3 regions of the Rhodococcus jostii RHA1 genome follow, and region 1 is predicted to be linked to each of the others. Evidence: riboswitches for the same ligand, from Rfam matches in the RefSeq annotation. Region 1 holds a riboswitch; each other region holds the start of a gene.
The links. Region 1 has a riboswitch for thiamine pyrophosphate ahead of thiO (glycine oxidase ThiO). Riboswitches for the same ligand answer to the same signal wherever they lie in the genome.
Positions count from the first base shown of each region.

Region 2: another riboswitch for thiamine pyrophosphate. It lies ahead of RHA1_RS23940 (3-oxoacyl-ACP reductase); the one in region 1 lies ahead of thiO (glycine oxidase ThiO).
Region 3: another riboswitch for thiamine pyrophosphate. It lies ahead of RHA1_RS07770 (TenA family protein); the one in region 1 lies ahead of thiO (glycine oxidase ThiO).

Region 1 is NC_008268.1:2,293,612-2,304,156, reverse strand. Features, by position in the region: gene RHA1_RS10705 (GlnX family signal transduction membrane protein) at 1-1,094, opposite strand, end outside; gene RHA1_RS10700 (NUDIX hydrolase) at 1,240-1,998, shown strand; gene thiE (thiamine phosphate synthase) at 1,999-2,697, opposite strand; TPP riboswitch at 2,722-2,834, shown strand; gene thiO (glycine oxidase ThiO) at 2,833-3,900, shown strand; gene thiS (sulfur carrier protein ThiS) at 3,903-4,127, shown strand; gene RHA1_RS10680 (thiazole synthase) at 4,120-4,887, shown strand; gene RHA1_RS10675 (ABC transporter ATP-binding protein) at 5,001-5,942, shown strand; gene RHA1_RS10670 (ABC transporter permease) at 5,942-6,736, shown strand; gene RHA1_RS10665 (M20/M25/M40 family metallo-hydrolase) at 6,882-8,336, shown strand; gene RHA1_RS10660 (adenylate/guanylate cyclase domain-containing protein) at 8,389-9,243, shown strand; gene thiD (bifunctional hydroxymethylpyrimidine kinase/phosphomethylpyrimidine kinase) at 9,278-10,123, opposite strand; gene thiC (phosphomethylpyrimidine synthase ThiC) at 10,134-10,545, opposite strand, start outside.
Region 2 is NC_008268.1:5,162,594-5,173,138, reverse strand. Features, by position in the region: gene RHA1_RS23980 (fumarylacetoacetate hydrolase family protein) at 1-630, shown strand, start outside; gene RHA1_RS23975 (VOC family protein) at 642-1,568, shown strand; gene RHA1_RS23970 (hypothetical protein) at 1,595-1,816, opposite strand; gene RHA1_RS23965 (C40 family peptidase) at 2,099-2,503, shown strand; gene RHA1_RS23960 (histone-like nucleoid-structuring protein Lsr2) at 2,572-2,916, opposite strand; partial or broken gene RHA1_RS23955 (hypothetical protein) at 3,057-3,238, shown strand; gene RHA1_RS23950 (CitMHS family transporter) at 3,240-4,643, opposite strand; gene RHA1_RS23945 (LLM class flavin-dependent oxidoreductase) at 4,764-6,059, opposite strand; gene RHA1_RS23940 (3-oxoacyl-ACP reductase) at 6,061-6,825, opposite strand; TPP riboswitch at 6,874-6,978, opposite strand; gene RHA1_RS23935 (MarR family winged helix-turn-helix transcriptional regulator) at 7,052-7,510, shown strand; gene RHA1_RS23930 (organic hydroperoxide resistance protein) at 7,507-7,929, shown strand; gene RHA1_RS23925 (oxidoreductase) at 7,951-8,829, opposite strand; gene RHA1_RS23920 (CocE/NonD family hydrolase) at 8,870-10,545, opposite strand, start outside.
Region 3 is NC_008268.1:1,679,244-1,689,788, forward strand. Features, by position in the region: gene RHA1_RS07750 (DUF3558 domain-containing protein) at 1-20, shown strand, start outside; gene RHA1_RS07755 (MFS transporter) at 104-1,345, shown strand; gene RHA1_RS07760 (carboxylesterase/lipase family protein) at 1,338-2,891, opposite strand; gene RHA1_RS07765 (NUDIX hydrolase) at 3,004-3,681, shown strand; TPP riboswitch at 3,739-3,834, shown strand; gene RHA1_RS07770 (TenA family protein) at 3,828-4,550, shown strand; gene RHA1_RS07775 (ABC transporter substrate-binding protein) at 4,535-5,575, shown strand; gene RHA1_RS07780 (ABC transporter permease) at 5,553-6,374, shown strand; gene RHA1_RS07785 (ABC transporter ATP-binding protein) at 6,367-7,179, shown strand; gene RHA1_RS07790 (WS/DGAT/MGAT family O-acyltransferase) at 7,193-8,554, opposite strand; gene RHA1_RS07795 (alpha/beta hydrolase) at 8,733-9,722, shown strand; gene RHA1_RS07800 (4Fe-4S dicluster domain-containing protein) at 9,746-10,078, opposite strand; gene RHA1_RS07805 (FAD-binding protein) at 10,075-10,545, opposite strand, start outside.

The DNA of each region.
Region 1 (10,545 bases):
CGGTCGTGCGCCGAGGACCAGAGCGTCCACGCCTCCTGCGCCCGCGCCACCTCGTCGTGGCCGACCGCGCGGTCGCCGTCGTGGGGGTAGCTCGACAGCAGGGTGTCGAGCTGACCGGACTTGTCCTCGAAGACGGCGTCGTAGTCGCCGTTCGAGTCGCGGCGGACCAGTTTGAGGGTCTCCTCGGTGCGGGCCTGCTGGGCGAGGATGCGGGCGGCGGTCAACTCGTGCATCGGGCGGGCGCCCTCGGTCAGTGCCCGCTTGGTGTCGACGGAGGAGACCAGACCGGCGACCAGCATCCACACCAGGAGGATCGCCGTGCACGACGACGCCACGATCAGCCCGAGATTGAACGTGCGCCGACTGAGTCTCGCGATGACTATCTGGGCGACGAGCAGCGCGACGAGTGCGACGAGGATCAGGATCAGCGCCAGCCAGGGTGGGCGAGAGTAGTCCCGTTGCGTGTCCGCGACGGCGGCTTCCTGCTGGGCGTGCAACTGCTGCGCCATCGGCAGCATGCTCGTCTGCATCAGCGTGGACGCCTCGCTGAGGTAGGCCGCGCCGACGGGATGGCCGGTGCGATTGTTGGCCCGTGCGGTCTCGACGAGACCGGCGTAGACGCTGAGGTCGCTGGAGATGGAGGCGAGCAGTCGGCGGCTGTCCACGTCGCTCGCCGCGAGACCGCCCGACGCGTACACGAGGTCGGCGGAGGCGGTGCCGATCGCCTGCGCGTAGGTGTCGCGGAGTTCGGGAGGTTCGAGACCGCCGGAGATGAACGCCGTCGTGGCCGCGGCGTCCGCCACGGACAGGGCGCTGTAGAGGTTCTGCGCCGAGAACGACAGCGGTTCGGTCTCCGCGAGGACACTGTCGAGGGTGGCTTCCCTGCTGTTCGCCGTCGAGGCGGCCACCAACCCGGCTGTGAGTGTGAGCAGAATCAGGAGGGCGCCGAGGGCGGTGAGCTTGGCGGGAGTCGATGCGAGGAACGCGCGCAGTTCCTTGCGGCGCGCCACCGCGGGGTCGACGTCGTCGTCCGCGGCGGCAGACAATGCGCGGCTGCCGTGGGGTTCGATCGACGGTGCCTCACGCAGAACCACCTCGCACCCCTCCCGTGTCATGGCCGCACCTTGTGGGGAGCATATAAGCAGCGGTCGGTTCACGACTGCCGACGGGCAGTTCCGGAAGAAACCGTTAGTGTGAGGGAACTGCAGGGAGACCCATCAGGTCGGACAGGGGTAGTCGATGCGTGGTGACGGTGACGGCTGGGCAACCGGGCCGGACGGCAGTCGTCATTGGGGCAAGCACGGTGCGGCCGGGTTGTTGCTGCGTGCGCCGCTCCCGGACGAGACGCCGGCCGTGCTGCTACAGCACCGTGCGGCCTGGAGTCACCAGGGTGGCACGTGGGCGCTGCCCGGCGGTGCCCGGGACAGCCACGAGACCACCACCCACGCCGCGGTACGCGAAGCGCACGAGGAAGCCGGCATCGAGAGCGCGGCCATCCGCGTCCGCACCGAGGTCGTCACGATGAAGGCCGCGAGCGGCTGGAGTTACACCACGGTGATCGCCGACGCGGAGCGCCCGCTGCCCACCGTCGCGAACGGCGAGAGCACCGAACTGCGCTGGGTGCGGGAAACCGACGTGGCCGGGCTGCCGCTGCACCCGGGATTCGAAGCGGGGTGGCCGCAACTGCGCACCACGGAGGTGCGTTTGCTGCTCGACCGGCACGACGTGCTGGGCGAACGCGGCGCGCTGGCGCAGTTGTCGAAGGCCCTGCCCCGCACGGTGCACCTGCCCGACGGCACCTACGGGTGGTTGCCGCGCGTCGAGGTGCTCGAAGCCCTGGACGCGGTCGGCCGCAGCGCCGAACCGGCCGGCCACGGCACCACGCTGGGAACGGTGACGGCCGTCGTCACCACCGACCCCGACCTGATCGAACAGTTGCCGGCCACCGTCGTCGTCCTGCCGCCCGCCACGGTGCTGGACTGGCTGGACCAGCCGTAACTACGCGTTCTGCTGCAACAGGGCGGACAGCGAGCGCGCGGCGGCCTGCGGGTCGCGGGCCTCGGTGATGGCCCGCACGACGACGATGCGGGAGGCCCCCGCGGCGAGGATCTCCGGAACGCGGGACTCGTCGATGCCGCCGATCGCGAACCACGGGCGGTTCGGCTCCGAGTCGGCGGTCGATCGCACCAGATCGATGCCCGACGCGGTCCGCCCCGGCTTGGTGGGGGTGGCCCACACCGGTCCGGTGCAGAAGTAGTCGACGCCGTCCTCGATCGCCGCGAGACTGGCCTGCGCGCGACTGTGGGTGGAGCGGCCGATCAGGACATCGGAACCCACCACGGTCCGTGCGTACGGGACGGGCAGGTCGCCCTGGCCGAGGTGCAGCACGTCGGCCCCGGCCGCCAGCGCCATGTCGGCGCGGTCGTTGACCGCGAGCAGCGCTCCGTGCCGCCTGGCCGCGGCCGCGAGCACCGACAGTGCCGCCAGTTCGTCCCGGGCGTCCATCGTGCCGAACTTCTTCTCTCCGGCCGAGCCCTTGTCGCGGAGCTGGATGATGTCGACGCCGCCGGACAGCGCGGCCTCGGCGAACTGCGCCAGGTCGCCCTTCTCGCGCCGAGCATCGGTGCACAGGTACAAACGTGCTGTTCCGAGGCGGCGCCGACGGTCCGTGAGGTTGCTGTGATGCGAGGTGGTCACGGCATGACGGTAGCCTCTACGGTGAAAGTGCAACACGGGAGTCCCGGGGAACGTGGGGCTGAGAGGGGCTCACGCCGAGCCCGACCGTCATACCTGACCCGGATCATGCCGGCGCAGGAAGTGAGGTGGAGTTCAATGGCGAGATCGGTATCCGTCGTCGGAGGCGGAGTGATCGGCCTGTCCATTGCGTGGCGAGCAGCCCGCAACGGCTGGTCGGTTCGGCTGTACGACCCGTCGATCGGTTCGGGGGCGTCCTGGGTGGCGGGCGGCATGCTCGCCCCGTTGTCCGAGGGCTGGCCCGGCGAGGAGAGCGTCCTCGAACTGGGAAGCGCGTCGCTCGACCGGTGGCCCGAATTCGGGAAGGAACTCGAGGCCGGGGCCGGCGTCGAGCTGTTCACGTCGCAGAGTTCGCTCACCGTCGCGCTGGACGGCGCCGACGCGGAGGACCTGCGGACCATCGCCGAATGGGTGGGTGCCCAGGGGCGGGAACTGCAGATCCTGAGCCGTGTGGAAGTCCGCGCGCTCGAGCCGATGCTGGGGCGCGGAGTCAGGTTGGGACTCTTGGCCGTCGACGAACTGGCCGTGGACAACAGGCTGCTGTTGCAGGCGTTGCAACGGTGCGCGGTCGACGCCGGAGTGGAGCTGATCGGGGAGGCCGTGCACAGCCTCGACCGGCTGGGCACCGACCAGATCGTCGTCACCGCGGGCATCGCGTCGCCGGCCCTGTGGCCCGGGCTTCCGGTTCGCCCGGTGAAGGGCGAGATCCTGCGGTTGCGCTCGCGTCCCGGGGTGACCCCCGCGCCGGGCCGCACCATCCGCGGCAGTGTGCACGGCAGGCCCGCCTACCTGGTGCCGCGGGCCGACGGCATCGTCGTCGGTGCCACCCAGTACGAGTCGGGCAACGACACGCAGGTCACGGTGGCCGGCGTGCGCGACCTGATCGCCGATGCCGAAGCGCTGATGCCCGCCATCGGCGAGTACGAACTGCGCGAGACCTCGGCGGGTCTGCGTCCGATGACTCCGGACAACCTGCCGCTGATCGGTCGGGTGTCCGATCGGGTCGTGGTGGCGACGGGACACGGCCGTAACGGCATCCTGCTCACCCCGGTGACCGCCGACGCGACGGTGGCATTGTTGGAGGGCTCGGCACTGGTCGAGGCGAAAGCCGCCGACCCCGAACGTTTCGAGAAAGTAGCGAGGTAGAGATGAGTGAGCAGCAAGTAGTGGTGCCGATCGGCATCAGCGTCAACGGCGAGGACCACGAGTTCACGGAACCGTTGACCGTCACCGGGCTGCTGGAGGTGCTGAACCTGCCCACCAAGGGCATCGCGGTGGCAGTCAACGGCGCCGTGTTCCCGCGCGCCCGGTGGGACGAGCTCGTGGTCCGGGGCTGGGAGATCGAGATCCTCACGGCGGTGCAGGGTGGCTGACGCGACGCCCGGCGTGCAGAAGGGCCTCACGATCGCGGGCCGCACGTTCGGTTCACGGTTGATCATGGGCACCGGCGGCGCAGCCAACCTCACGGTGCTCGAAGAGGCGCTCGTCGCGTCCGGCACCGAGCTGACCACGGTCGCGATGCGCCGCGTCGACGCCGCAGGCGGCACCGGTGTGCTGGACCTGCTGCGCCGGCTCGACATCGCGCCGCTGCCCAACACCGCCGGGTGTCGCGGTGCGGCCGAGGCGGTGCTGACGGCGCAACTCGCCCGTGAGGCACTCGAGACCGACTGGGTGAAGCTCGAGGTCATCGCCGACGAACGCACCCTGATGCCCGACGCCATCGAGTTGGTCAGCGCTGCAGAGCAACTGGTCGACGACGGTTTCGTCGTCCTGCCGTACACCACCGACGACCCGGTGCTGGCCCGCAGGCTCGAGGACGCCGGCTGCGTGGCCGTGATGCCGCTGGGTTCGCCGATCGGCACCGGGCTCGGTATCGCGAACCCGCACAACATCGAGATGATCGTGGACGGTGCAGGGGTCCCCGTCATCCTCGACGCCGGCATCGGGACCGCCAGCGACGCGACCCTCGCGATGGAACTCGGCTGCGACGCCGTACTGCTGGCCACGGCTGTGACCAGGGCGAAGGACCCGGCACTCATGGCGTCGGCGATGCGCGGGGCCGTGGTGGCGGGTTACGAGGCACGTCACGCAGGCCGCATTCCCAAGCGGTTCTGGGCTCAGGCGTCGTCGTAGTTCTCGGGGTCGCGTCGGGGTCTCGCTCAGGGTCCGACCGGTACCAGGGGACGAGTCGGGTGTAGACCTGCGGCCGATGCGCGACGGCCGCAGGTTCGGGCATCCTTCTCACCATGATTGAAGTGAGGGGACTTTCGAAGACCTTCGGTGCGACGAAGGCGGTGGACAACCTGACGTTCAACGTGAAGCCGGGTATGGTCACCGGCTTCCTCGGCCCGAACGGTGCAGGCAAATCGACGACCATGCGCATGATCCTCGGGCTGGACCGCCCCACGGCGGGCAGCGCGTTGATCGACGGCAAGCCGTACAGCGACCTGGTGCAGCCGCTGCGGACGGTGGGGGCGCTGCTCGACGCGAAATGGGTGCACCCCAACCGCTCGGCCCGCGCCCACCTGCAGTGGATGGCGGCGTCCAACTCGTTGCCGAAGAGCCGGGTCGATGAGGTGCTGCACCTCGTCGGGCTCACCGAGGTGGCCGGGAAGAAGGCTGGCGGGTTCTCGCTGGGCATGTCCCAGCGTCTGGGCCTGGCCGCCACGCTCCTCGGCGACCCGAAGGTGCTGCTGTTCGACGAGCCGGTGAACGGGCTCGACCCGGAGGGCATCGTCTGGATCCGGAAGTTCATGCAGCGCCTCGCGGCGGAGGGACGCACCGTGCTGGTGTCGAGTCACCTGCTGTCCGAGATGGCGCTCACCGCCGAACATCTGGTGGTCATCGGCCGGGGGCGGCTGATTGCCGACACCACCGTGTCCGAGTTCGTCAGCAAGTCGTCGGAATCGACGGTGCGCGTGCGGAGCCCACAGCTGGACGCGCTGCGTAGCGCGCTCACGTCCAACGGGCTCACCGTGCGTGAGGACGGATCGGACGGGCAGCAGGCGCTCGTCGTGGTGGATTCGTCGACGGACGTCGTCGGCGGGATCGCCGGTTCGCAGGGCATCGTCCTGCACGAGTTGGCATCTCAGCGCGGATCGCTGGAGGACGCCTTCATGAAGTTGACCGGAGACGACGTGCAGTACCACGCAGAGGGCGTCGAAGATGTGATGAGGGGTGCACTGTAATGGCTGTTCTCAATGCCGAACGGATCAAGATCACGTCGACGAGGTCGCCGTGGTGGTGCACGGTCGTCATCATCGTGCTGGGCCTCGGCCTCGCCGCGGTCATCGGGCTGAGCGCGAAGGCGAGCATCAACTCCTTCAACAACCAGATCGCCGACGGTAAGCAACCGGATTTCGATCCGTTCCTGCCGCAGATGTCGGACGCGGTCGGCGGGGTCTCCGGATTCGGCGTGCTGGTCCTGATGATCCTCGCGGCGCTCGCCGTGACCAGCGAATACCGGTTCGGCGTCATCCGCACCACGTTCCAGGCCATCCCGAACCGGGCGTCCGTCCTCATTGCGAAGGCAGGTCTGATCGGCGCGTTCGGCGCCGTGCTGACGTTCGTGCTCACGTTCGGCGCGTATGCCATCGCGAAGGCGACCGCGGGTGACGAGGCCGGAGCGGCGCTCACCTTGTCGGGTGACGACGCGTGGCGGTCGATCTACGGCGTCCCGATCTACGCGTTCCTGTGTGTGGTTCTCGCCGTCGGTGTCGGCACGCTGCTGCGTCAGTCGGCCGGTGCGATCGCCCTGCTCCTGCTGTGGCCGCTGCTGATCGAGAGCCTGTTCAACCTGTTCGGCTCGTTCGGCGAGAAGATCATGCCCTTCCTGCCGTTCCTCAACGCCAACAACTTTCTGGGGGCGCCGCAGGGGGTCGAATTCCACTGGGGCCCGTGGGGCAGCCTGGTGTACTTCGCGGTGTTCGTCTTCGTGATCTTCGGGGCCGGCCTGGTGGTCGTCAACAAGCGCGACGCCTGACACCCGATACAGTACTTTCGCCCCGCTCCTCCGCCAGGTGATCGTCGGGAGACCTGGCTGAGGGTGACGGTGGGGCGGGAGCCTGTGGGCCGGTGCGAAATCCATTCGCGCCGGCCCACCGGTGCTTCTGCGTTAGGCTCCCGACATGCGACTACGGGGAGCCTTCACAGTCGGAGTGGCCGGTGCGATGATCGTGGCCGGATGCTCGTCGACGAGCGAACCCGATTCGCCGCCGGTCGACGCGAGCGCTCTCGCGGCCTCGGTCACCGAGGGCGGTGTGGTGGGGCACCTGGAGCAACTGCAGACGATCGCCGAGAACAACAACGGCAACCGCGCGGCCGGAACCTCCGGCTACGCCGCCAGCGTCGATTACGTCGCACAGGTGCTGGAAGACAAGGGCTTCGACGTCGAGACCCCCGAATTCGAGTTCCACAACTTCGACGTCCGGACGGAGGCGCTCAGGTCCGGCGACCGCGACTTCGAGGTGCGTGCGCTGGCGTATTCGCCGTCCACCGGTCCGGAGGGGATCACCGCCCGCCTGGTACCCGCCCCCAAGGACGAGAGTCCGGGATGCGAGGTCACCGATTACGACGGCCTCGACGTCACCGGGGCGATCGTCCTCGTCAACCGAGGGGTGTGCCCGTTCGCGGCCAAGCAGCAGTTCGCGTCCGAGCGCGGCGCCGCGGGCGTGATCGTCGTCAACAACGAGGACGGACCGATGAGCGGCGGAACCCTCGGCGACCCGGACATGGGCAAGGTGCCCACCGGCGGAGTGAGCAAGGCGGACGGCGCGGCACTCGAGCAGGCCGGGGGTGACGTCACCCTCACCCTCGACACCACCACCGAGTCGAGTACCGCTCGCAACGTCATCGCCCAGACGAAGACCGGCTCGGTGGAGAACGTCGTGATGGTCGGCGCCCACCTGGACAGCGTCCCGGACGGTCCCGGCATCAACGACAACGGCACCGGCGTCGCCGCGACCCTCGAAACGGCGGTGCAGCTCGGCGGTTCGCCCGACGTCGACAACGCGGTGCGCTTCGCGTTCTGGGGGGCCGAGGAATTGGGTCTGCTCGGTTCGGAGGCCTACGTGAACAGCCTCAGCGAGGACCAGCGGAACGACATCGCGCTGTACCTGAACTTCGACATGCTCGGTTCCGAGAACGCCGGCTATCTGGCGTACGACGGCGACAACTCCGACAACGTCGGTGAGGGGCCCGGACCGGAGGGTTCCGCGGGCATCGAGCGCACGTTCACCGAATTCCTTCAGGGTAACGGGGTCGCCGCGGACGGCACGGACTTCGACGGCCGATCCGACTACGGTCCGTTCATCGAGCACGGCATCCCCTCGGGCGGCGTGTTCAGCGGCGCCGACGAGACGAAGACCCCCGAGCAGGCACAGAAGTGGGGCGGCACCCCGGATGTGGTGTACGACGAGAACTACCACAGCGCGACCGACACCCTCGAGAACGTGAACCGGGCCGCGCTCGCCAAGAATGCCGCCGCGGTCGCGTATGCCGTCGGGGTGTACGCGGAGTCCCTCGCCGGACCGAACGGTGTCCCCATCGGCGCGGACCGGGAGAAGGCGCGGGCCGCGGAGTGATGTCCGATTCGTCACGAGTTTGTGCATGTGACGCTGGGTTACCCTTACTCCCGTGAGCGACGACCCGGCCGAAGAGAACAGTGCCGAACTCGACGCTGCGCAGACACCGAAACGAGGCGACAAGGTTCTGGGCTGGGTGGGATCGATCAACCGGCAGCCGCAGCTGATCGAGGGGCTGCGCAGGTTTCGTCGCGCGCTGCCCGGTGATCCCGCGTTCGGCGACCCGCTGTCCACGGCGGGACCCGGGAGCGCACGGGCCATCGCCCGCGTCGCGGATCGCTTCCTCGACCACCAGCCCGGCGCGTCCCGCGAGATGAGCCTCGGCGCGCTGCAAGTGTGGCAAGCGCTGCTCGAGCGCACCGGACGCGGTCGGGGAACGCAGGAAGTGACCATCGTGTTCACCGACCTGGTCGGCTTCTCCAGTTGGTCGCTGCCCGCCGGTGACAGCGCCACCCTCGCCTTGCTGCGCGACGTCGCCCGAGCCGTGGAGACCCCCATCGTCGACCGCGGAGGACACGTGGTGAAACGCCTGGGGGACGGCGTGATGGCCGTCTTCCCCAGCCCGGACCGCGCGATCGACGCCGTCTTCGCCGCACAGGAAGCGCTCGCGGAGGTGGAGGTGGACGGCTACCGCCCCCGCATGCGCGTCGGAATCCACACCGGTGTGCCTCGGCAGATCGGCAGCGACTGGCTCGGCGTGGACGTGACGATCGCGGCACGCATGATGGGACTGGGCGGCGACGGCAACGTGATGGCGTCGTCCGCCACGCTGTCGAGTCTGCAGCCGGGCACCCTCGACGAACTGGGTGTCGGCGTCAAGCCGTGGCGACGCGCCTTCTTCGCCCCCGCGCCCAGCGGGGTGCCCTCCGACCTCGGTATCTGGCGGTTGCGGCTCCGCCGCCCGTGAGTACTTCTCAACCACCCCGGACGTCAAGAAGTACTCACGAGTGACGAAGTCGCCACAGGGGAGAGACGGGGCCGTGACCGGCGCCCAGGTCGTACGACGCCTCCAGGCACTTGGTGACCCATTCCTTACCGAACGCCACCGCGTCGGGCACGGACCACCCGTGGGCGAGAGCGCTCGCGATGGCGGCAGCGAGGGTGTCGCCGCCGCCGTGGTCGTTGCCGGTGTCGATGCGGGGACTGCTGAACTCGAGGAACCTGTCACCGTCGAACAGCAGATCGGTGCTCGACGCCGATGTCCGGAGATGCCCGCCCTTCACGATCGACCACTGCGCCCCGAGCGCGTGCAACGCTTCGGCTGCCCGGCGCGCGGTCACGTCTTCCACCACCTCGATGCCGGTGATCAACCGGATCTCGTCGAGGTTCGGGGTGACCACTGTGGCGATCGGGATCAGCGTGTTCCGCACGGCGTCCAGTGCCTCGGCATGCAGGAGTGGATCTCCGTGCATCGACGCGCACACCGGGTCCACGACCAGCGGGACCGGTTGGTCGCGGCCGATCCCGACCTCCGTGCACACGGCGGCGACGGCCTCGATGATGGCCGTCGATGCCAGCATGCCCGTCTTCGCTGCCCCGACCCCGATGTCGTCGACGACGCACCGCACCTGCGCGGCCACCGTCTCCGGCGGAATCTCGTGGAAACCACTGACGCCCACCGAGTTCTGCACCGTCACCGCGGCGACCGCGACACATGCGTGGACGCCGCACAGGGCCATCGTCCGCGAGTCGGCCTGGATCCCGGCGCCACCGCCGGAATCGGTGCCGGCGATGGTGAGGACTCGGACGGGGGTCTGGCCGTCGGGGGTCAGGGGCAGCAGCTTCACGAAGGGGACCTTACCGATTCTCTGAGGTGACGGATTCGACGGGCAGATACACGCGACCACCTGCGTCGACGAACTCGCTCGACTTCTCGGCCATGCCCGCCTCGATGGCTTCTACCGAATCGAGTCCATGTTGCTGTGCGTACTCGCGCACGTCGGCGGAGATCCGCATCGAACAGAACTTCGGGCCGCACATCGAGCAGAAGTGGGCCGTCTTCGCCGGCTCGGCGGGCAGCGTCTCGTCGTGGAACTCCCGCGCGGTATCCGGGTCGAGGGACAGCGCGAACTGGTCGTGCCAGCGGAATTCGAACCGCGCCTTCGACAGCGCGTCGTCCCGCTCCTGCGCCCGCGGATGCTGCTTCGCGAGGTCCGCGGCGTGCGCCGCGATCTTGTACGTGATGACCCCGGTCTTGACGTCGTCCCGA
Region 2 (10,545 bases), 2.9 Mb from region 1:
GGGCTGAACTACCACGCCCACGCCACCGAATCCGGCTTCGAATCCCCCACGCACCTGCCGCCCGTGTTCACCAAGTACGCGTCCAGCTTCACCGGCCCCGACAGCGACGTCGTAATTCCTGCCGGCGGCAACGTCGACTGGGAGATCGAACTCGTCGCCGTCATCGGCCGCGCGACCAGCAACATCGACGAGGCCGACGCCTGGTCCCACATCGCCGGTCTCACCGCCGGCCAGGACATCTCCGAACGGATCACCCAGACCCGTGGTCCGGCACCGCAATTCGGTCTCGGCAAGTCCTTCGCCGGGTTCTCCCCGCAAGGTCCGTGGCTGGTGACCCCGGACGAGTTCGCCGACCCCGACGACCTCGAACTCGGCTGCACCGTCGACGGCGAGGAAGTGCAGAAGGGTCGCACCCGCGACCTGATCTTCCCGGTCTCGAAGCTGATCGCCGCCCTCTCCCGCACCGTCACCCTCTACCCCGGGGATGTGATCTTCACCGGCACCCCGGCCGGCGTCGGCGTCGGCCGCGATCCGCAAAGGTTCCTGCAGCCCGGCGAGGAGCTCGACAGCTGGATCGACGGCATCGGCACACTTCATCAGCGTTTCGTCGCCGACCCCGGCGCGAAGTAGAGGACGCGATCATGGCACTGCACGGACTGGGCAAGGTCACCCTCGGCGTCCCCAACGTCGACGAGACCATCGCCTACTACGTCGAATTCGGACTCGAACACCGCGGGGGCGGGGTGTTCGCCACCCGCAACGGCGGCGAACAACTCGAGATCGTCAACGCACCCACGCGTCGACTGGTCGAGTTGACGGTCGCCGCCGACGACCCCGACGACATCGCCGCCGTCACCGCGCGGCTGACCGGACTCGGTGTGGCGACCCGTCAGAACGGCACGTCCGTCAGTGCCGTGGAACCGGCCACCGGCACCCGGGTGCGGGTGCAGGTCCGGTCCCGGATCGTCATCGAACCCGCGGTGTCGCCGACGCCGTACAACGGTCCGGGCCGGATCGACCGCTGGGGGCGGGCCCCGTTCCTCACCCGCACCGAGCCGGTGCGCCCCCGCAAACTCGGACACGCAGTGATCGGGTCCACCGACCTCGAAACCACAAAGAAATTCTTCACCGACGGTCTCGGCTTCAAGGTCAGCGACTACATGGGCGACAAGGCGGCATTCCTGCGCTGCTCCGTCGAGCACCACAACGTGCTCGTCATGGCCGCACCGGTGAACTTCATGCACCACACCAGCTGGCAGGTCGACGACATCGACGAGGTCGGCCGCGGCGCCCACGCGATGCTCGAGAACAACCCCGAACGCCACATCTGGGGTCTCGGCCGGCACCACGCCGGCGCGAACTTCTTCTGGTACCTCAAGGACCCGGCGGGGAACTTCTCCGAGTACTACTCCGACATGGACACCGTCCCCGAGGACGAACTCTGGAGCCCGGAAGTGCTGCACGGCCTGCAAGGTCTGTACGCCTGGGGACCACCCCCGCCGTCGTCGTTCCTCGAGCCGGACGATCTCGCCGCCCTGATGACCGGAGCTCACTCCGCCACCGGGTGACGAGCCGGTCGAGGACTTCGTGCCGGCTAGATCAGTTCGACGACGGTTCCCAGGTCGTGCACGTGCTCGCTGTCCGACGGTTCGGTGGCCGGCGTGATGTCGCCACGTGCCGCGTGTGCCATCGATCGCGCCTCGCCCGCAGCGAAGGCGACCGGTACCGCCACGGCGACGGACAGGAGGGCAGCTCCTGCGTCGAACGCCAAGCGTGCGACACCGAAAGCACAGTTCGCCGATTCTCTGACCGTCATCGCCCGCTCCTTCATCCCAGTCCACGGGACGTAGCGGACCACTCCCTTTGACCTGACAATTACCCGTCCGACGTTACGAGGGGCCTGCACTACTCGCGAGTACCAAACCGACCAGATCGAATGATTTACCCGGAGGCCGTCGAGTCCGGGCGACGGAGGCAGAGAAGACAGGCACGTACCCGGGTAGTTCAGCCGATGCGCCCGGACCGCAACGGGACCACTCTGTAAACAGGCGTCCTCCGCGACGCGACACCACAGCGAGTGCACTGGAGCAACGACGGCATGAGCCCACACACCGGGAACCACGGATATCACCTGGTTCACACGTTCCGCCCGCCCAGGGTTCGGCCGGGACACCAGGCCCTCCACGCCGCCGCGTCCAGGATCGGAATCCCGTGCACCCTCGGGGCCGGCGACCACCGCGCCTTCGACAGCTCCGGCCTCGTTCAGTGGGCCTTCAAGCAGGCCGGCATGTCGGTTCCGCGCACTACCTACGAGCAACTCCGACACGGGACCGCCGTGGACGCGAGAAACCTGCAGCCCGGTGACGTCGTTCTCTTCTACGGGGGCGGCCACGCGGGGATCTACGCGGGAAACGACACGGTCGTCCACGCACCCGCTCCGGGACGCCCGGTCACGCGAGTAGCCATGAGCTCCATGTCATTTCACGCAGCACGCCGATACTGACAACCGACCACGGCCCCCGGCCGACCTGAACAGCGGCCAGAGGCGTGACCACCCGCGACGCCATGGGCTCAGTGAGCGGCGTTGTACGCTTCCTCGATCTCGGCAGGAATACGTCCACGCGTGGACAACTCATACCCCTGCGACGTCGCCCATTCTCGAATTTCCTTCGCCTGGCTACGCCCCTGCGACGGTGATGCCACTGCAGGAGTCGACCGACGCTTCCTTCCACCGACCCGAGTTGCATGTTCGATGTAGTAGTCGAGAGTCTTGTGGAATTCCCTGGCGTTCTTGACCTTCAGATCGATCTCGTAGTCGACGCCGTCGACAGAGAACGGAATGGTCTCCCCCTTACCGTTCTTGATCGGAGTTCCGTCGATGTCGTCGATGCGTTCGACAACAACTTTCCGCGCCACAGTTCCACTCCTTCATCGTCGATAACCCGGGGAACACTACGTCGAAGTATTGTTCACCTGCCAATCCCCGACGGAGTTTTCGAACTACAGAACGGGGTCCGCCTGATTGGAGCACCCCGTTGTCGGGGTATTCGTCGGACATGACACCGAAGGATTCATCCGGACCGAAGACGACGACCACCCGACAGCGGCGCCCCCGGGCGCGGACAAGGACGTGATGTCCGATCCGGCCGAGGATGACAAGAGTTCGGGCGCCGACTGGAGCGGCGAAGGTGGCGCGACCCCCGAGGGGCCCGCCACCGACACCGACACAGAGGACTAGGTCACCAGGGAATCTGTCCGAGGACCACACCGATCACCAGCATCGACAGCGACACCAGCGCTGCGCGCCACAGCACCTTCTTGTGATGGTCCGCCAGCGGGACACCCGCCAGGGTCACGAGTAGGAGGATGGCCGGGACGAGGGGGCTCTGCATGTGGAACGTCTGGCCGGTGATGGATGCGCGGGCCATCTCGACCGGCTCGATGCCGTACGTGGCCGCCGTCTCGGCGAGCACGGGCATGATGCCGAAGTAGAAGGCGTCGTTGCTCATGAAGAACGTGAACGGCAGGCTCAGGATGCCCGTGATGACGGCCAGGTGCGGTCCGAGCGAGGCCGGGATGATCTCGAGCAGCCACTGCGCCATGGCCTCGACCATTCCGGTGCCCTGGAACACGCCGGTGAGGACAGCGGCGGCGAACACCATCGCGACCACGGAGACGATGCTCGACGAGTGGCGGGTGATCGCTTCCTGCTGTTCCTTGACCCGCGGGAAGTTCACCGTCAGCGCGATCGATGCGGCCACCATGAACAGGACCGGAATCGGCAGCACGTCCATCACGAGCACGACGAGGAGCGCCACGGTCACGAGCGCGTTGAACCACAGCAGCTTCGGGCGCAGCGTGGGCCGCTGGGGGTCGAGACCGTCGACGAAGCCCTGGCCGTTGTCCGATCCGGCATCGCCGGAGCCGCCACCGGTTCGGGGCGCGTCGCCGTTACCCCCGGAGCCGGTCGCGGACCGCCGGAGGCCGGAGCCCGCGGAGACGAGGAGGCGCTCGTCGGTGAGTTCGAGCGTGCCGATGCGGCGGCGTTCGCTGTAGCCCAACTGCACGGCGAACAGCAGCACGACGAGCAGTCCGACCACCAGCGACGGGATCATCGGGACGAACACGTCCGACGGCGAGATACCCAGTGCGGCGGCGGCCCGGACCGTCGGTCCGCCCCAGGGGACGATGTTCATCGCGCCGTTCGCCAGGCCGGCGACCACCGTGAGGACCACGGGGCTGACCTTCAGCTTCATGTACAGCGGCAACAGCGCGGACGTCACGATGATGAACGTCGTGGATCCGTCACCGTCCAGCGACACCACCATCGCGAGCACCGCGGTGCCGACGACGAGCCGCATGGGGTCGTTGCGGACGAGCCGGAGGATGAGTTTCACCAGCGGGTCGAACAGGCCGACGTCGATCATGATTCCGAAGAAGATGATCGCGAAGAACAGCAACGCGGCCGTCGGTGCCAGCGCCTTGATCCCGTCGGTGATCATGTCGCCGATTCCGAGGCCCGCCCCGGCCGCGATGCCGAATGCGACCGGGACGGCGATCAACCCGACCACGGGAGTGGCCCGTTTGGACATGATCAGGAACATGAACACGGCCACCATCAGAAAGCCGAGTGCTACCAGCATTGCCACTCCTCGTCCGAACTCGCGTCGTGGTGTGATCGCGATAACAGCCAGTGTCGGGGGGAGGGACGCTCACAGTCACTGTTGCGTACTTAGAGAAGGTTGTGTTCTTTGTGGTGGCAACTACGGGCGCCCCCGGAGATGGTCGCGCAGAGTCTCTGTCTCATACTCCGCGCGGAACAGCCCCCGCTTCTGCAGGACGGGGATCACCTCGTCGACGAAGTCGGCGAGGCCGTTCGGGTAGAGCGGCGGCATCAGGTTGAAGCCGTCGGCCCCGCCGTCGCGGAACCACGTTTCGATCTCGTCGGCGATCGATTCCGGGGTTCCGATCATGGTGCAGTGCCCGCCGCCGGCCGCCAACGTGCCCAGCAGCGACCGCACGGTGGGACGGTCCTTCTCGATGATCCGCAGGATCGTGTCGTACCGGCCCTGCGGCCCGGTGAACTCCGACAGCTGCGGCAGCGCGGGAACGGGTGCATCCAATTCCCAGGCACTGCAGTCCTGCTGGACGAACATCGACAACTGCGCCAGCGACTGTTCGACGGGCAGGAGCGCGTCGAGTTCCGCCTTCTTCCGTCGGGCCTCCTCGGTGGTGGAGCCGACGTAGGTCACGAGACCGGGCATCACGGTCACCGCGTCGGCGTCGCGGCCTGCCGCGCGGATGCGCCGCTTCACGTCGTCGTAGTAGCTCTGCGCGGCCGTGAGGTCGTAGGCGACGGCGTAGATTCCCTCGGCGCACCGGGCGGCCAGGTCGCGGCCCTGATCGGACGCGCCCGCCTGGAACAGCACGGGACGACCCTGCGGCGAGCGCGGCACGTTCAGCGGACCGTCCACGAGAAAGTGCTTGCCCCGATGCTCGACCGCCTTCACCTCGGCCGGGTCCGCGAAGATGCCGTCCCGGTCGAGTACGAGCGCGTCGGGCCCCCACGAATCCCACAGAGCGAGTGCCACGTCGACGAATTCCGCGGCACGCGAATAGCGTTCGTCGTGCGGCGGCATCTCGTCGAGCCCGTGGTTGCGCGCTTCGGCGTCGAACATCGACGTCACCACGTTCCAGCCGACGCGGCCGCCGCTGATGTGGTCGAGCGACGCCAGCATCCGGGCGGCGTGGAACGGTGTGTAGAACGTAGTGGACACCGTCGTCACCAGTCCGACCCGCTCCGTCGCCCGCGCCATCGCGGACAGCGCGGTGAGCGGTTCGAGGAACCACATGCCTCCGGATGCGGGGTCGCGCACCGAATGCCCGTCCGCGAAGAACACCGCGTCGAGGCAGCCCCGCTCCGCGATCTGCGCCAACTCCTCGTAGTAGGCGATGTCGCAGAGTCGCTCCACCGGGGACGAGGGGTGCCGCCACGCGGCACCGTGGTGCCCGCAGCTGTAGAGGAATGCGTTGAAGTGCAGTTGCCGGGCGTCGGTCATGTCAGTCCTTGACCAGTCCGCCGTCGACGACGAGGTTCTGGCCGGTCACCGACCGCGACCACGGGGACGCGAAGAACAGCACCGCGTCGGCGAATTCGTCCGGGGTGGTGACGCGCTGCAGCGGGGTGCTCGCCGCGATGAGGTCGAACACCTCGTCGGGAGTGGCGGCGCTCGCGTCGGTGGTGCGGAGCAGCCCGCCCGAGACCATGTTGACGGTGATGCCGTCGGGACCGAGGTCGGCGGCGAGGGTGCGGGTCAGCGACAGCGCCGCGGCCTTGGCGGCCGTGTAGTCGTGGTACGGGACGACAGGGTTCTGGAACAGGTTGGTGCCGATGTTCACGATCCGGCCGAACCCGAGCGAACGCATTCCCGGCAGCGCGGCCTGCGTCGTGTGCAATGTCGCCTTCACGCTGCCACGCAGCTGCGAGTCGAAGGACTCCCATGTGATGACGTCCGCCTTGTCGCGTGCGTCGCCGTTGAAGGAGAAGTCGGCGAGCGCGTTGTTGATCACCGTGGTCACCGGGGAACCGAAGTGCTCCTCCGCCGCGGAGAACAGCGCCGCCACCTGTTCGGCGTCGGTGACATCGGCCCGGAGCGCGACCGCACGGTCCGCGCCCAGGGACGCCGCGAGTTCCTCGGCCGCATCCCGGCTGTTCCGGTAGTTCACGATCACCCGCGCGTTCTGCGCCGCGAACGACCGCACGATGGCGGCGCCGAGGCCCCGCCCACCGCCGGTCACCAGGACGATCTGCTTGTCGAGCTGCATGCTGTCACCTTCCGTTCGGTCGGCGACGAGACATCGGATGAGCGCATACGGCCGTCTCCGCGACATCCCTTCGCCGGCATTACCCAGTTCAGGTTCGACGGGTGTGGTCTCAGCCGCCCGGCTCGTCGCCGGGCAGCACCCCGTGTCACTGGCCAACAGTGTAAGCCCCCTCACCGGTTGACCTTTTTCTATTGTGCACAACCTAGTTGTGTGCAACTATTCAGTGGTGACCGACAACCTCGCCCTCGACCGCCAGGTGTGCTTCGCGCTGTACTCGGCTTCCCGCGCCATGACGGCGAGATACCGGTCGATGCTCGACTCGCTGGGAGTGACCTACCCGCAGTACCTCGTGCTGCTGGTGCTCTGGGAACAGGACGGCCGCGGAGTACGTGAGATCTGCGACGCCCTCGAACTCGACACCGGCACGCTGTCGCCACTGCTCAAGCGGCTCGACACCCTGGGCCTGGTCGAACGCCGGCGCTCCTCGGCCGACGAGCGCCGGGTCGGGATCCACCTCACCGAAAAGGGCGCGGCCCTCCGCGCCGCCGCGGAGGGCATCCCCGCGGAACTCGCTCAGTCGACAGGAATGGAGGTCGACGAACTCGTCGCCCTGCGGGACACCCTGTCGCAGCTCACCGAATCGCTCCACCGCTTCAACACCCCTACAGGAGAGAAGAAACCATGAAGATCGTCTACACCGCCGAGGCTCTCGCCACCGGAGAAGGCCGCAACGGCCACGCCCGCACGTCCGACGGCCGGCTCGACCTGAATCTCGCGATCCCCACCGAGATGGGCGGGTCCGGCGACGGCACCAACCCTGAGCAGTTGTTCGCCGCCGGATACGCGGCCTGCTTCCACTCCGCACTCCAGCTGGTCGCCCGTCAGGCGAAGGCGAACGTCGCCGACTCCGCCGTCGGCGCCCGCGTCGGCATCGGCGCCACGGACGGCGGCGGCTTCGGTCTCGCCGTCACCCTCGAGGTCTCCCTCCCCCACCTGCCCCGCGCCGAGGCGCTCGAACTGACCGAGAAGGCACACCAGGTGTGCCCCTACTCCAACGCCACCCGCGGCAACATCGACGTCACCCTCGAGGTCACCGAAGACTGAGAGACCCTCACGGGCGTCGGGTCACCGGAACGTGAACTCGACGCCCGTCAGGTCCTCCGACAGAGACCACAACGCCCCCGCGGTGTGCTCGTCCCGCGACTTCTTGTTGGAGCCCACCACCTTCGGGTGGCCACGCTGCTCGAACAGGCCGTCCGGCCCGATGTAGCTGCCGCCGATCACGTCGGGTGCGGTGGCCGCGTACAGCATCGGCAGCGCCCCCATCTCCGCCGACTGCGCGAAGATCCGGTTGCCGACGGCCATCAGCTTGTCCTGCACCGACTCGGTGTGGGCCTGCAGATTGGTCGACGCGTAACCGGGGTGCGCGGCCACCGCTTTGACGGGTGACCCCGCCGCGGACAGCCTGCGCTGCAACTCGTACGTGAACAGCAGATTCGCGAGCTTCGACTGTCCGTACGCGCTCCAGCGGTTGTACTTGCGGCGTTCCCAGTTGAGGTCGTCGAGGTGAATTGTTCCCGCCTGATGTGCGGCACTCGACATGGTGGCGACCCGGTCGGTGATCTTGTCGAGCAGCAGGCCGGTCAACGCGAAGTGCCCGAGATGGTTTGTGCCGATCTGCATTTCGAATCCGTCGGCGGTCGTGCGCTGCGGCACCGCCATCACGCCGGCGTTGTTCACGAGCACGTCGACGGACTCGACGCCGGCGGCGAACTCGCGCACCGAGGCGAGGTCGGACAGATCGAGGCGGCGCACCTCGGCGTTGTCACCGATCGACCGGGCGACGACCTCCCCCTTGTGGGTGTTACGACAGGCCAGCACGACGTGCGCGCCAGCCTTGCCCAGAGCCCGCGCGGCCACCTCCCCCAGACCACTGTTGGCGCCCGTGACGACGAACGTGCGGCCGCTCTGATCGACGATGTCCGAAGCTGTCCACTTGGTCATGGCGTCAACCCTACGGATCTCGGGACATGGCGTGAACCTTTCACCACGCCTGCGCTCCGACCAGCGGCAGATTGAGGAAACTCGGGCGATCCGGGGACAACGCGACGTGCTGCGGCTTCAGTTGGCTGTCGGCCAGCATCGGTCCGAGCGGCAGGTACCGGGGGACGCTGCCCGCGTACACGTCGACGCGCAGCCGATGCCCCGGTTCGAGGACCGCGTCGGTGGGCACGAAGTTGATATCGACCGGTGTCACTTCACCCGGGACCAGCGGCTGACGGGCGTCCACCGTCAGAGAGTGGTGCGGTTCGGTGTAGTCGCCGTTCGCCGACTTGGTGCTCTTCGAATCGTCCACGGCCCGCATGGAAGCGGTGAGAGCGCCGTTGGTGAGCGGAGTCGACGTGCCGTCCGGTGCGACGTCGTTGAGCGTCACCGCCCAGAATCCGTCCGGGGCGTCGAGCACGGTTTCGAGGTGCAGATTGACCGGACCCGACAGCTCGGTCGGCTGCGTGACCGGGGCACTGGTGAACGTCAGTCCCTCGGCCTCGGCGAACCGGGAGTCCTTGCTGCACACCGATCCGAAGACGACGGCCGCGCCTGCGGTGCCCTGCGCGCCGTCGCGGGAACAGAGCCCGCGAAGTCCGGGTGCGACGGTGAGCTGTGCCGCGTCGCCGGGTTTCGCCGACACCAGGCTGCCGTCGTGGGCGGCGTGCCCGGCGGTGCCGCTGGAGACACCCGACAGGTACATCCGCTGGTAGTCGACACCCGCCCGCGGGAACTGATCGGTGGTGGTCCAGCCGTTGCCCTGCTGATACAGCGTGACCGGACCGTACTCGTCGATGCCGTTGTCGATGCCCTTCAGCCACTTGTCGAACCAGGCGCGTTCGAGGACGTCGAGTCGCGGCGGGGCACCCTGCTCACCGAAGCCGCCCCCGAACGAGATGTGGTAGGCGTCGCTCATGATCAGCTGCTTCTCCCCGGCGGGCAGCGGGATGTCGTTGTAGACCCGCGGCTCGCTGTTCGCGAAGATGTCGTGCCACGCGCCGTAGAGCATCGTCGGCACCTCGATGTTCGCGGCCTGCGCCTTCCGCTCCTCGTAGAACTGGCCGTCCTGCGCCACCCGCAGCGTGCCAGGGTCGAGACCGTTGATGTCCGGCGCGGTCATGGCCTCGATCAGCGCGGGGAAGAGCGTCAGCGGATCCCGCAACCGATCCTGCAGCCACCGCTGGTCGAAACGCCCCTGCGCGATGGCCTGGATGTCGGGAACGAACTTGAGACCGTTGACCAGCGACAGCCACAGCGGCATGAATCCCACACCGAGACCACCGCCCGTTCCGACGATGTCGCGGAGCAGATCGTTGCCCGGTTCGGTCGGGAAGATGGCCTTCAATGCCGGCGGCTGATGCCCCGCGGCCTGCAGCGAGTTGATTCCCGAATAGGACACCCCCGCCATGCCGACCCTGCCGTCGGACCATCCCTGCTTGCTCATCCAGTCGATGATCTCGACGGAGTCCTGCTGCTCGAGCGGACCGAGCGCCTGCCATTCCCCCTGGGAGAAGCCGGTGCCCCGGGCATCGACCACCACCTGGGTGTACCCGTTCCGGATGAGGTCGCGGTTGATGCCGAAGACGCGCATGCCGCCACCGGTGAGCACCTTCGCCGCTTCCCCGACACCGTCGAACGGGGTGCCGGCGAGATCGAACGAGTTCACCAGGTCGA
Region 3 (10,545 bases), 610 kb from region 1:
CCCTGCAACGCAACCAGTAGCGGCCGAAATTCGCTCGCGGTGGCCCCGACCTCGCTGTTAGCGTCGAAGGACTACCGATCGAGCCGACCAGAGGACCCTTGCCGTGACCGCCACCGAGACGGCTGTGACTCGCCGGTTCGGGCCCCTGATCCTCCTGAACCTCGCGACGCTGTTCTCGTCCACCGGCAACGGCATCGCGATCGTCGTGCTGCCCTGGCTCGTGCTCGAGAGGACAGGTCGCGCGTCCGACGCCGCGATCGTCGCGGGCGCGGCCACCCTTCCGCTGCTGGTGTCGAGCCTGTTCGCGGGCACGTTCGTCGACCTGTTCGGACGTCGTCGCACGTCGATGATCTCCGACTGCCTGTCCGCCCTGTCCGTGGCGGCCATCCCGGTGATCGCGAACACGACGGGCCTCACCGTCACGGTGATCGCCGTCCTCGCCGCGATCGGCGCCGCGTTCGATCCGGCCGGAATTGCGGCGCGGGAGTCGATGCTGCCGGCCGCCACGAAGTCCGCGGGCTGGTCACTCGACCGGATGAACAGCCTCTACGAGGCCAACTACAACGTGGCGTATCTCGTCGGACCGGGCATCGGCGGTGTCCTCATCGCGACGGTGGGTGCGGTGAACACGTTGTGGGTCACCGCCGTCGGCTTCGTGCTGTCCGTGGTGACCATCGCGTTCCTGCGACTGGAGAACGCCGGCAGACCCGACACCTCCACGCGCCCGACGTCCATCTGGCACGGCACGCTCGAGGGCCTGAAGTTCGTGTGGCACAACCGGCTCCTGCGCACGATCGCTCTCGTCGACATGGCGGTGGTCGCGCTGTACATGCCCGTCGAGTCGGTGGTGTTCCCGGTGTACTTCACCGAACTCGACAAGCCCGCGCAACTGGGTTCGGTGCTGATGGCACTCAGTATCGGCGGTGTGGTGGGTGCCCTCGCGTACGGACCGCTCGCGCCGTACGTGTCGCGCAGGATGCTGATGGTGGTGGCGGTGACGGTGCTGGGCGCGGCCATGGTCGCGATGGCGTTCCTGCCGCCGCTGTGGGCGATTCTGGCGCTGGCCCTCCTCCAGGGTCTCGTGTTCGGTCCGGTCGGCCCGATCGCCAACTACGCCATGCAAACTCGCAGTCCGGAGCACATGCGGGGGCGCGTCACCGGGGTCATGACGTCCACCGCGTACGCCGCGGGTCCGCTGGGTTACCTGCTGGCCGGTCCGCTCCTCGACAAGTGGGGAATTCAGCCGACGTTCTTCGTGCTCGCGATCCCGGTCCTGATCATCGGGCTGGCCTGCTTCGCGCTGCCCGTTCTGAAGGAACTGGACGACAAGGTGCCCGTCAGTTGAAGCCCATGACGTCGTTGCCCCAGGCGATCCGCATCTCGTGGTCGGGGTCCTTCACGAGGGTGTCCGCGCCGTCGATCAGCAACGTCGAGCGGTTCTCCTCGTCGTAGGGGGCCCAGTGTTTGGACCCGTCCAGCGCGGCGGGGACACCGTGTCGCGCGAACGCGAGCCACCGGCGCTGGATCCGGCCCGACACCTCGAGCGCCGTCTTCCGGCCGCCGAGCCAGAACGTCGGGTCGATGTTGAGGGTGTCGAAATTGCCGAAGACGTACGGGAGTTCGGTGGCGTGGCCGGCTCCGATGCGCGCGGCCTTGAGCATCGGCGTGGCCTGATCGAACCGGTACATCCAGGTCGGCGAGTGCCTGCTGTGGGCGTCGGCCACCCACAGGGCGGGCATCCGGAACGCGGCGTCCCGCGACATCGCGAGCGCGCCCTTCGGCTTTCCGCGGTCCGGGTACGCCGACAGGATGTCGGCGAGGCGGGCGGCGGGCAGTTCGGGGTGATCGGCCGCGATCGCCCTCAGCATCTCCTGCACCGAATCCGACGTGACCGGCAGCAGAGGCGATTTCATGAACTTGAAGATCGACGACTCGTCCTTGTTGGAACCGATGATGAGAGGGATGCGGTGGGAGTGGCCCTTCTGGAACGCGGCCACCGGATAGCGGGGCAGGAAGTCGCGGTCCACCACGGGCGCCATGGCGAGCGTGCCCGGAATCCTCGTCGGCACCTCGTTGACGAGTGTGTCGCTGGCCTCTATCACCGTGCGGTACGGAAGGTGCAGCAGTGTGTCGATCTGCGCGGGTTCCACCTCGAGGATGTCGAGGAACTGTTTCGCGACGGTGGCCGCCCGCTCGCTCCCGTAGACCGACGTGGCGGGCGGGCTCTGGGCGATCGCGCGGTGGAAGAGCCCCTCCGCGCTCGGACACGTCATCAGCGTGGTGATCGATCCAGCCCCGGACGACTCCCCGAACACCGTCACCTCGTCCGGGTCACCGCCGAACGACGCGATGTTGTCGCGCACCCATTCGAGGGCCGCGACCTGGTCACGCAGCCCGCAGTTGGTCTCGAACACCCGCTCGGCCGTCGAGAACGACGACAGGTCGAGGAAGCCGAGCGCTCCCACCCGGTAGTTGAACGAGACCAGCACGACGTCGCCGAGAGTAGACAGGATGCGCCCGTTGTAGATGCCCTGAGCTGCTGTTCCCAGGCAGTAGGCACCGCCGTGGATCCACACCATCACCGGCCGCGGGGTGCCGTCGGGTTTCGGGGCCCAGACGTTGACGGACAGGCAGTCCTCGTCCATCTCGAGTCCGGCATCGATGGGGACGGCGGTGCCGTGCCCCTGCGGCGCCATCGGGCCGAAGTCGACGCAGTCGCGCACACCGTCCCACGGTGTGGGCGGGGCCGGGGCGCGGAACCGCAGATCGCCGACGGGGGCCGCGGCGAACGGAATGCCCTTCCACGCGTAGACGTCGCCCTCGGGGTAGCCACGCACCTCACCGTCCCGGGCGCGGACGACGAGCGTGTCGCCGGACTTGTCGACCTCCACGGACGAATCTCCTCACGCAGCACGTTCCGGGAATCTCTCGCCAAACTACCAACGATGAGTAGGCAGTACCGATCGAACGCGACATAGATCAACAGTGCGCTAACATTCCCGCGTGGCCGCATGGACCGATTCCGGGGGCAAGAGCCTCCTCGACTACCCGCGCCCGTCCGTGGCGGTCGACGTCGCCGTCCTCACCGTCGACGGCCCGGAACTGAAAGTTCTTGTGGTTCCGGATCGTTCGGGCCGGCTCGCCCTCCCCGGCACGTTTCTCCACGAGGGTGAGCGACTGCGGGACGCCGCCGAGCGGTGCCTGCGGATCAAGGCCGGCCTGACGGGCACCGAATTCCATCAGCTGGCGATGCTGGACGATCCCGGCCGCGACGATCGCGGGTGGGTGCTGTCGATGACGCACGGCGCCGCGCTGCCCCGCACGGCGCTCCCCCGCGACACGATGTTGATCACCGTCGACGACGACCGGGTGACGCAGGACCTGGCGTTCGACCACGCGGACGGCGTCACCCTCGCCGTCGCCGACCTGAGAGAGCGATACGCGCGGGCCGTCGACCCGTCCGGCCTGGCCGGCGACACGTTCACGGTGCTCGAACTCCGCCGGGTGTACGAGGTGGTGTTCGGGCGTCCCCTGCCGAAGGACTCGTTCCGCCGGCACCTGATGCCGGCCCTCGAGAACACCGGTGACATGGCCGTCGTCGGGACCGGCCGGCCCGCGGAGATCTACCGGCGCGGACCCGCACCCCTTCCGCCGAGCGCGGCCGCGTTCCTCGCCGGCTGAGCCCCTCCACCGACCCGGGCCTTTCCGCCCGCGGCAGGGCCGGTGCTAGGGTCGGCTTGTTCTGACACGGGGTGCTCCGCACGGGCGGGGCTGAGAACACACCCGGGAACCTGCTCAGGTAATGCTGACGAAGGGATGTCAACGTTGTGAATAGCTCTGTCCAAGATGCTGCCGGCGCCGGCCAGCACGCCCGATTCACGGACCACTTGTGGGACCGGACCAAGGTGCTGCGCGAGGCGATCGACGAACTCGAGTTCCTGCGCCGCCTCGGCGACGGAACGCTGCCGCTGGACGTGTTCCGCACGTACATCGAGCAGGATTTCCTGTACCTGACCGGGTACGCGAAGGCCCTCTCACTGGTGGCCGCGCACGCGCCGGGCCCGGTCGAGGCCGGCTTCTGGGCGGGTTCGGCCGCCGAGGCCGCCACGGTCGAGGCCACGCTGCACCAGAATCTGCTGACCAGCGGACAACTCCCCGAGTCGGACGTGGAGCCGCTGCATTCGCCGGCCTGCCTCGGGTACATCTCCTACCTGACGGCCGTCGCCGCCACCGAGCCGTACGCGGTGGCCGCCGCGGCGGTGCTGCCCTGCTTCTGGATCTACGCCGACGTCGGGCACCGGCTCGCGGCGAGCGCCCGCGAGGTGCTTTCCGCCGACCCGTCGCACCCGTACGCACAGTGGGTGACCACCTACGACGCGGAGGAGTTCCACGCCGCCGTCGCGAGGGCCCGCGAACTCGTGGATGCCGCGGCCGAGGCCGCGACCGACGCCCAGCGCGAGGCGATGACGGAGGCGTTCGTGATCGCCAGCCGCTACGAACTCATGTTCTGGGACACCGCTCTCAACAAGCAGGAATGGCCGGCGTCGTGACACTCTTCTCTCGTACCAAGCGCGCTGCCACCGCAGCCATCGTCCTGGTCTCCGCCCTGTCGCTGCTCACCGGTTGCGCCGGTGACTCGCAGTCCGGCGACACCATCCGGTTCGCACTCGACTGGACACCGAACACCAACCACACCGGCCTGTTCGTCGCCCAGCAGGAAGGCTGGTTCGCGGACGCCGGCCTCGATGTGCAGGTGCTGCCCTACAACGACACCTCGCCCGACACCCTGGTCGACGCCGGTAACGCGGAGTTCGGGGTGAGCTTCCAGAGTTCCGCGACGTTCTCGAAGGCCGCGGGCGCACAGACCACGTCGGTGATGGCTCCGCTGCAGCACTGGGCGACGGGCATCGCGGTGAAGGCGGATCGCGCCGACATCACCCGCCCCCGGGATCTGGACGGCAAGATCTACGCCGGGTTCGCGGATCCGGACGGCGAGGAGACGCTGAAGCAGATCATCCGGAACGACGGCGGCAAGGGCGAATTCACCACCGTCACGCTCGGCACCTCGGCGTACGAGGCCGTGTACTCCGGCACCGCCGACTTCACCGTCTCGTTCTTCGGCTGGGAGGGCATCGAGGCCGAGCACCAGGGCACCCCGATGCGCTACTTCCACTACACCGACTACGGCTTCCCGGATGCGTACGCGCTCGTCATCGAGGGCAACGAGCAATGGATGGCCGACCATCCCGAGCAGGCCCGCAAGTTCGTCCAGGCCCTGCAGCGCGGATACCAGTTCGCCGCCGACCGGCCGGACGAGGCCGCGCAGATCCTGATCGACGCCAACCCCGGCGCCTTCACCGACGAGTCCCTCGTGCGGGAGAGCCAGCAGATGCTGTCCTCCGAGTACATGAAGGACAGTTCCGGCAAGGTCGGGACCCAGACGGCCGAGCAGTGGGCGGGGTACTCCGGTTTCCTGTTCAAGCACGGCCTGCTCACCGGCCCCGACGGGGCACCGCTGACCACGGAACCCGACTGGTCGACGTATTTCACCAATGAGTACCTCACTCAGCCCTGACCCGAGTCTGCGCACTACGGCCCCGGGCACCTCCCCGCTGCTGCGGCGGGTGCTGCCCGCGGTCGTGGTCGTGGCACTGCTGGTCGTCGCGTGGCAGGTGTACGTGACGGTCAGCGATATCCGGCCGCAGGTGCTGCCGTCGCCGCTGCGGGTGGTCCAGCAGGGTTGGCGGGCGCGGGACGCCATCTCCGGTCACGCCTCCGCGACACTGCAGGTGACGCTGATCGGGTTCGCCGTCTCCCTGCTCTTCGCGTGGGCCCTCGCGGTGCTCGTGGACTTCTCCCCGTGGCTGCGACGCGCGTTCGTTCCACTGTTCGTCGTGTCGCAGACGCTGCCGATCATCGCGATCGCGCCGCTGATGATCATCTGGTTCGGATTCGGTCTGCTGCCGAAGATTCTCGTGATCGCCCTCGCCACGTTCTTCCCGATGACGATCGGACTGATCGAGGGTTTCGCCGCGGCCGACCGGGAGGCGGGCGCGTTGTTGCGCAGCATGGGCGCCTCACGGTGGCAGGAATTCCGCTACGTGCGGCTTCCGTCGGCGATCCCCCGGTTCTTCACGGCCCTGCGCATCGGCATCACGTACGCCGTGGTGGGTGCCGTGTTCGCCGAATACGTCGGGGCCACGTCCGGTCTCGGCATCTACATGGCGACGCAGAAGAACTCCTTCCGCACCGACCTCGTGCTGGCGGCGGTGCTCGTGACCGCCGTGATCAGCGTCAGCCTCTACCTGCTCACCTTCGCGGTCGAGCGTGTCGTCGCCCCGTGGATCAAGAACGAGAGGGCCCGGCATGAGTGAGACCGCGCGCGTCGCACTGTCCGGCCTGAGCAAGGGATTCCCGGTCCGCGGCGGCATCCGGCCCGTCCTCGACGACGTCTCGTTCACCGTCGAACCGGGTGAGTTCGTGTCGGTGATCGGCCCCAGCGGGTGCGGGAAGAGCACCGCGTTCTCCATGCTCGCCGGTCTCGACCAACCCGACTCCGGCACCGTCACGATCGGCGGCGAACCGGTGCGTCCCGCGGGGAGAGGCCCCGCGAAATGCGCGTACATGCCGCAGAAGGACCTGCTGTTCCCGTGGCGCACCGTCCTCGACAACACCACCCTCGGACTCGAGGTGCAGGGCGTGCCCCGGAAACAGGCGCGGGACAAGGCCCGGGAATTATTCTCCGTGTTCGGTCTCGGCGGGTTCGAGGACGCCCGTCCCAGCCAGCTGTCCGGCGGGATGCGGCAACGGGCCGCGATGCTGCGGACCGTCGTCCAGGACCGTCCGGTGCTGCTGCTCGACGAGCCGTTCGGCGCCCTGGATTCGTTGACCCGCACCGAGATGCAGACCTGGCTGCAGGATGTGTGGCAGCGCTACCGGTGGACCGTCCTGATGATCACCCACGACATCCGGGAGGCCGTCTACCTGTCGGACCGGGTGGTCGTGCTGTCCGCGCGGCCCGCCACCGTGCGGCGCGAGGTGACGGTGGGACTGCCCCGTCCCCGCGAACTGTCGATGATGACGTCGCCCGAGTTCGCGGACGTCGAACACGAACTGCTCGGGGTGCTCCACGAGGAGTCGCGGCGAGCACTCGTCGAGCAGGAGTCGGCCCGGCACTGAAACAGGCCGCGCCTCAGAGCAATGCCGCCTCGAGCTCACCCAGAGCAGTCTCGAGATAGAAGAGGATGCGCTGCAGGCTCGGCACCGACCGACGGCACCCGATGACACCGAAATCGAGGTTGCCGCCGTTTGTGGTGAGCGTGATGTTGAGTGCCTGCCCGTCCAGCACCACCGACGTCGGGTAGATGCCGTCCAGCCGGGACCCGTTCCAGTACATGGTCTTCCGCGGTCCCGGGACGTTGGAGATGATCACGTTGAACGGCGGCGGCGTGAAGCGGACGAACCCCGGCACCGGTGTCAGAGCGATCGGCGACATGTTGACCGCGGACCACGCCAGCGCCTGCATCGAGGTGAGGCTGCCGAACAGCTCCTTCCCCTGGGACATGGAGGCGGAGATCGCCGTCAGGCGCTCGGCCGGGTCGTCGACGTCCGTCGCCAGGTTGCACAACGTGACCCCCACCGCGTTGCCGCCGGCGTCGGCCTGCTGCTCGTCGCGCAGCGACACCGGAACCATCGCGATCAGCGGCTCGTCGGGCAGCGCGTTCTGTTCCTCCAGATACCCCCGCAACGCCCCGGCGCACATGGCCATCACGACGTCGTTGACACTGACCCCCGCCACCTTCCGGACGGCGTGGACGCGTTCGAGCGGCCAGGACTGCGCGGCGAACCGGCGCGCGCCACCGATCGGGACGTTCAGCATGGTGCGGGGCGCCTCGTACGGAAACCTCATGTCGTGCTGCCCCATCGCGGTGCGGGCGATGCGCAGCGACGCAGGCGCGAGACCGGCCACCTCACCGACCGTGCGGCGGACCCCGTTCATCACCGACCAGAGGTCGGGGGCGGGGGCGGCACCGTTGGCCGACGCCCTGCGCGGCAGGTTCCACGGCGGCGGTGCGTCACGCACGTCCGGGTCGGTCGACAGCGTCCGCATCAGCAGCCGCAAACCGGAGACCCCGTCCATCAGCGAGTGGTGCAGCTTGGTGTAGATCGCGAACCGGCCGTCGCTGAGACCCTCGATCAGATACATCTCCCACAGCGGGCGATGACGGTCCAGGAGCGTGCCGTGCAACCGAGACGTCAGCGTCAGCAGTTCCCGGACCCGATACGGGGCCGGCAGCGCCGAATGACGCACGTGGTATTCGAGATCGACGTCCGACTCGTCGGCCCACCACAGGTTCCCGAGACTGCCGACGGGGCCCGCAGGTTTCTTCCGAAAGGCGGGGTCGACGTCCGTGTGCTCGAGCAATGTTTCGTGCATCGACTTCACGTAGTCGGGGCCGGCATCCTCCGGCGGTGTGAACAATTCGAGCGATCCCACGTGCATCGGATGCTCTCGCGATTCGCCGAGAAGGAATATCGAATCGGTAACCGGCATGATCCCCACCTGGACGTTCACCCCCGCTCGGTCACTATCCCATTACGACTTCCGTCTGGATGCTACGTCGGGCGTAGCGTCCGTGCGACCAACTTCGATGTAGACCGTACGGCGCAAAGAGGTGGAAAACCTAAAGGAAGCAAGTCGACGGGCACCGAGGCCGGATCGGAGGCAGGCAATGAGCACTGCGACTTACGAATTCTGCCCGTCACCCCTCCCGGTGACGCGGCGGGAGTTCGCCGGAGCCAGCCTGCAGTCGACGGCCCTCGCCCACACACTCCGACGCACGGTCCGGCCGTTCCTGGACGGGTGGGCGCGCTACCCCGAACTGCCGTGGCCCACGGGAGTCGTCGACCTGTTCGGGTACTCGCTCGGTCCCATCCGCGGAACCGTGCGCAGGCCCATCCGGCTGCCGCACTGCCGCGCCGAATGGATCCGGCCGCCGGGTGAGCTCGGCGACCGGGCGATCCTCTACCTCCACGGCGGGGCGTTCCTGTGCTGCGGGATCAACTCCCACCGCCAGATGGTGTCCCGGATCTCGGCGGAGTCGCAGGCGTCGACGCTGAACGTCGCGTACCGGATGATCCCGCGGAATCCCATCCGGGCGGCCGTCGAGGACGGTGTCGACGGGTACCGGTGGCTGCTCTCGCACGGCTACACCGCAGACCGGATCGTCATCGCCGGCGACTCGGCGGGCGGGTTCCTGACGTTCATGGTGACGCTCGAAGCGCTGCGCCAGGGGTTGCCGCGTCCCGCCGCCGACGTCGCGCTGTCGCCGCTGACCGACCTCGATCCGGTGAACAAGCTGGCCCATCCCAACGCCGACCTCTGCGCTGTCTTCCCCAAACGCGCGGTCGGTGCCCTGTCCAGGCTGATCGAAAGGCTGGACACCAGGGGCGGGCACGAGCCGTCCACGTCACCCGTGGACGGCTCCCTCGCCGCCATGCCGCCGGCGCTGATCCAGACCGGCTCGCAGGAAATGGTCTACGTCGACGCGGAACTGATGTCCGAGCGGCTGTCCCAGGCGGGTGTGCCGTGCGAACTGCAGGTGTGGGAACGGCAGGTGCACGTCTTCCAGGCCGCCGCCGGACTGCTCCCCGAGGGCACCCGCGCCATCCGCGAGATCGGCCGGTTCATCCGCAAGGCCACACCCGTGAGTACTTCTTAACCGCCCCGGACGTTGACAAGTACTCACGGGGTGAAGAGGTGGTTCCGGTCGAGCGTGGACCCCGGCGTGCGACGGCCACCCCACCCGATCACGGCGCGGTAGGCGCCGAGCGCCCCGGACTCCGCCAAACCCTCGGCGTCGGTGTGCGTCGAGTCCTCGGGAACCGGGGTGTCGAACGGCGCGACATACAGCGCGTCGGTCGGACAATTCGCTTCACACATGAAGCATGTCTGACAGTCCTCCTGATGCGCGACGACGGGAACCCCGTCCGTGCCGCGGCGGAAGACGTCCGTCGGGCAGACCTTGATGCAGATGTCGCACTGCACGCAGCGGTCGGCGACGACGACCTCGATCACGACGCGACCGTCCGGGCCTCGGCGGTTCCGTGTTCCGGCCGCACCCACACCTCGCCCAGTCCGCCCGACAGCAGTCGACGGGTCTGCGCCGGATCGGTGTCGGGCAGGTCGGTGCGCACGTGCATTCCCCTGGTCTCGGTCCGCGCCAGCGCGGAGTGCGTCGACCACCGCGCGACGGCGAGCATCGCGGCGGCCGAACGTGCCTGCAGCAGCTCCCGTTCGGTGCCGCCGAGCAGATCGGCGGCACCCGACCAGGCCTCGTCGAGGGCGGTCACGCTGTCCTGCAGGCTCGTCGCGCTGCGCCGGTAGCTGCGTCGCAGCGGCAGGGTGTGCTCCTGCACCAGTCCGACGATGGAGCGCGACGCCTGCCGGCGGGCCGACGGTCCGCGCAGTCCCGCCGCGCCCGCGCCGCGCACCCTGTCGGGGACGGGACGCGTCCGCGCGAACCGGGCGGCACCCGCGCCGGC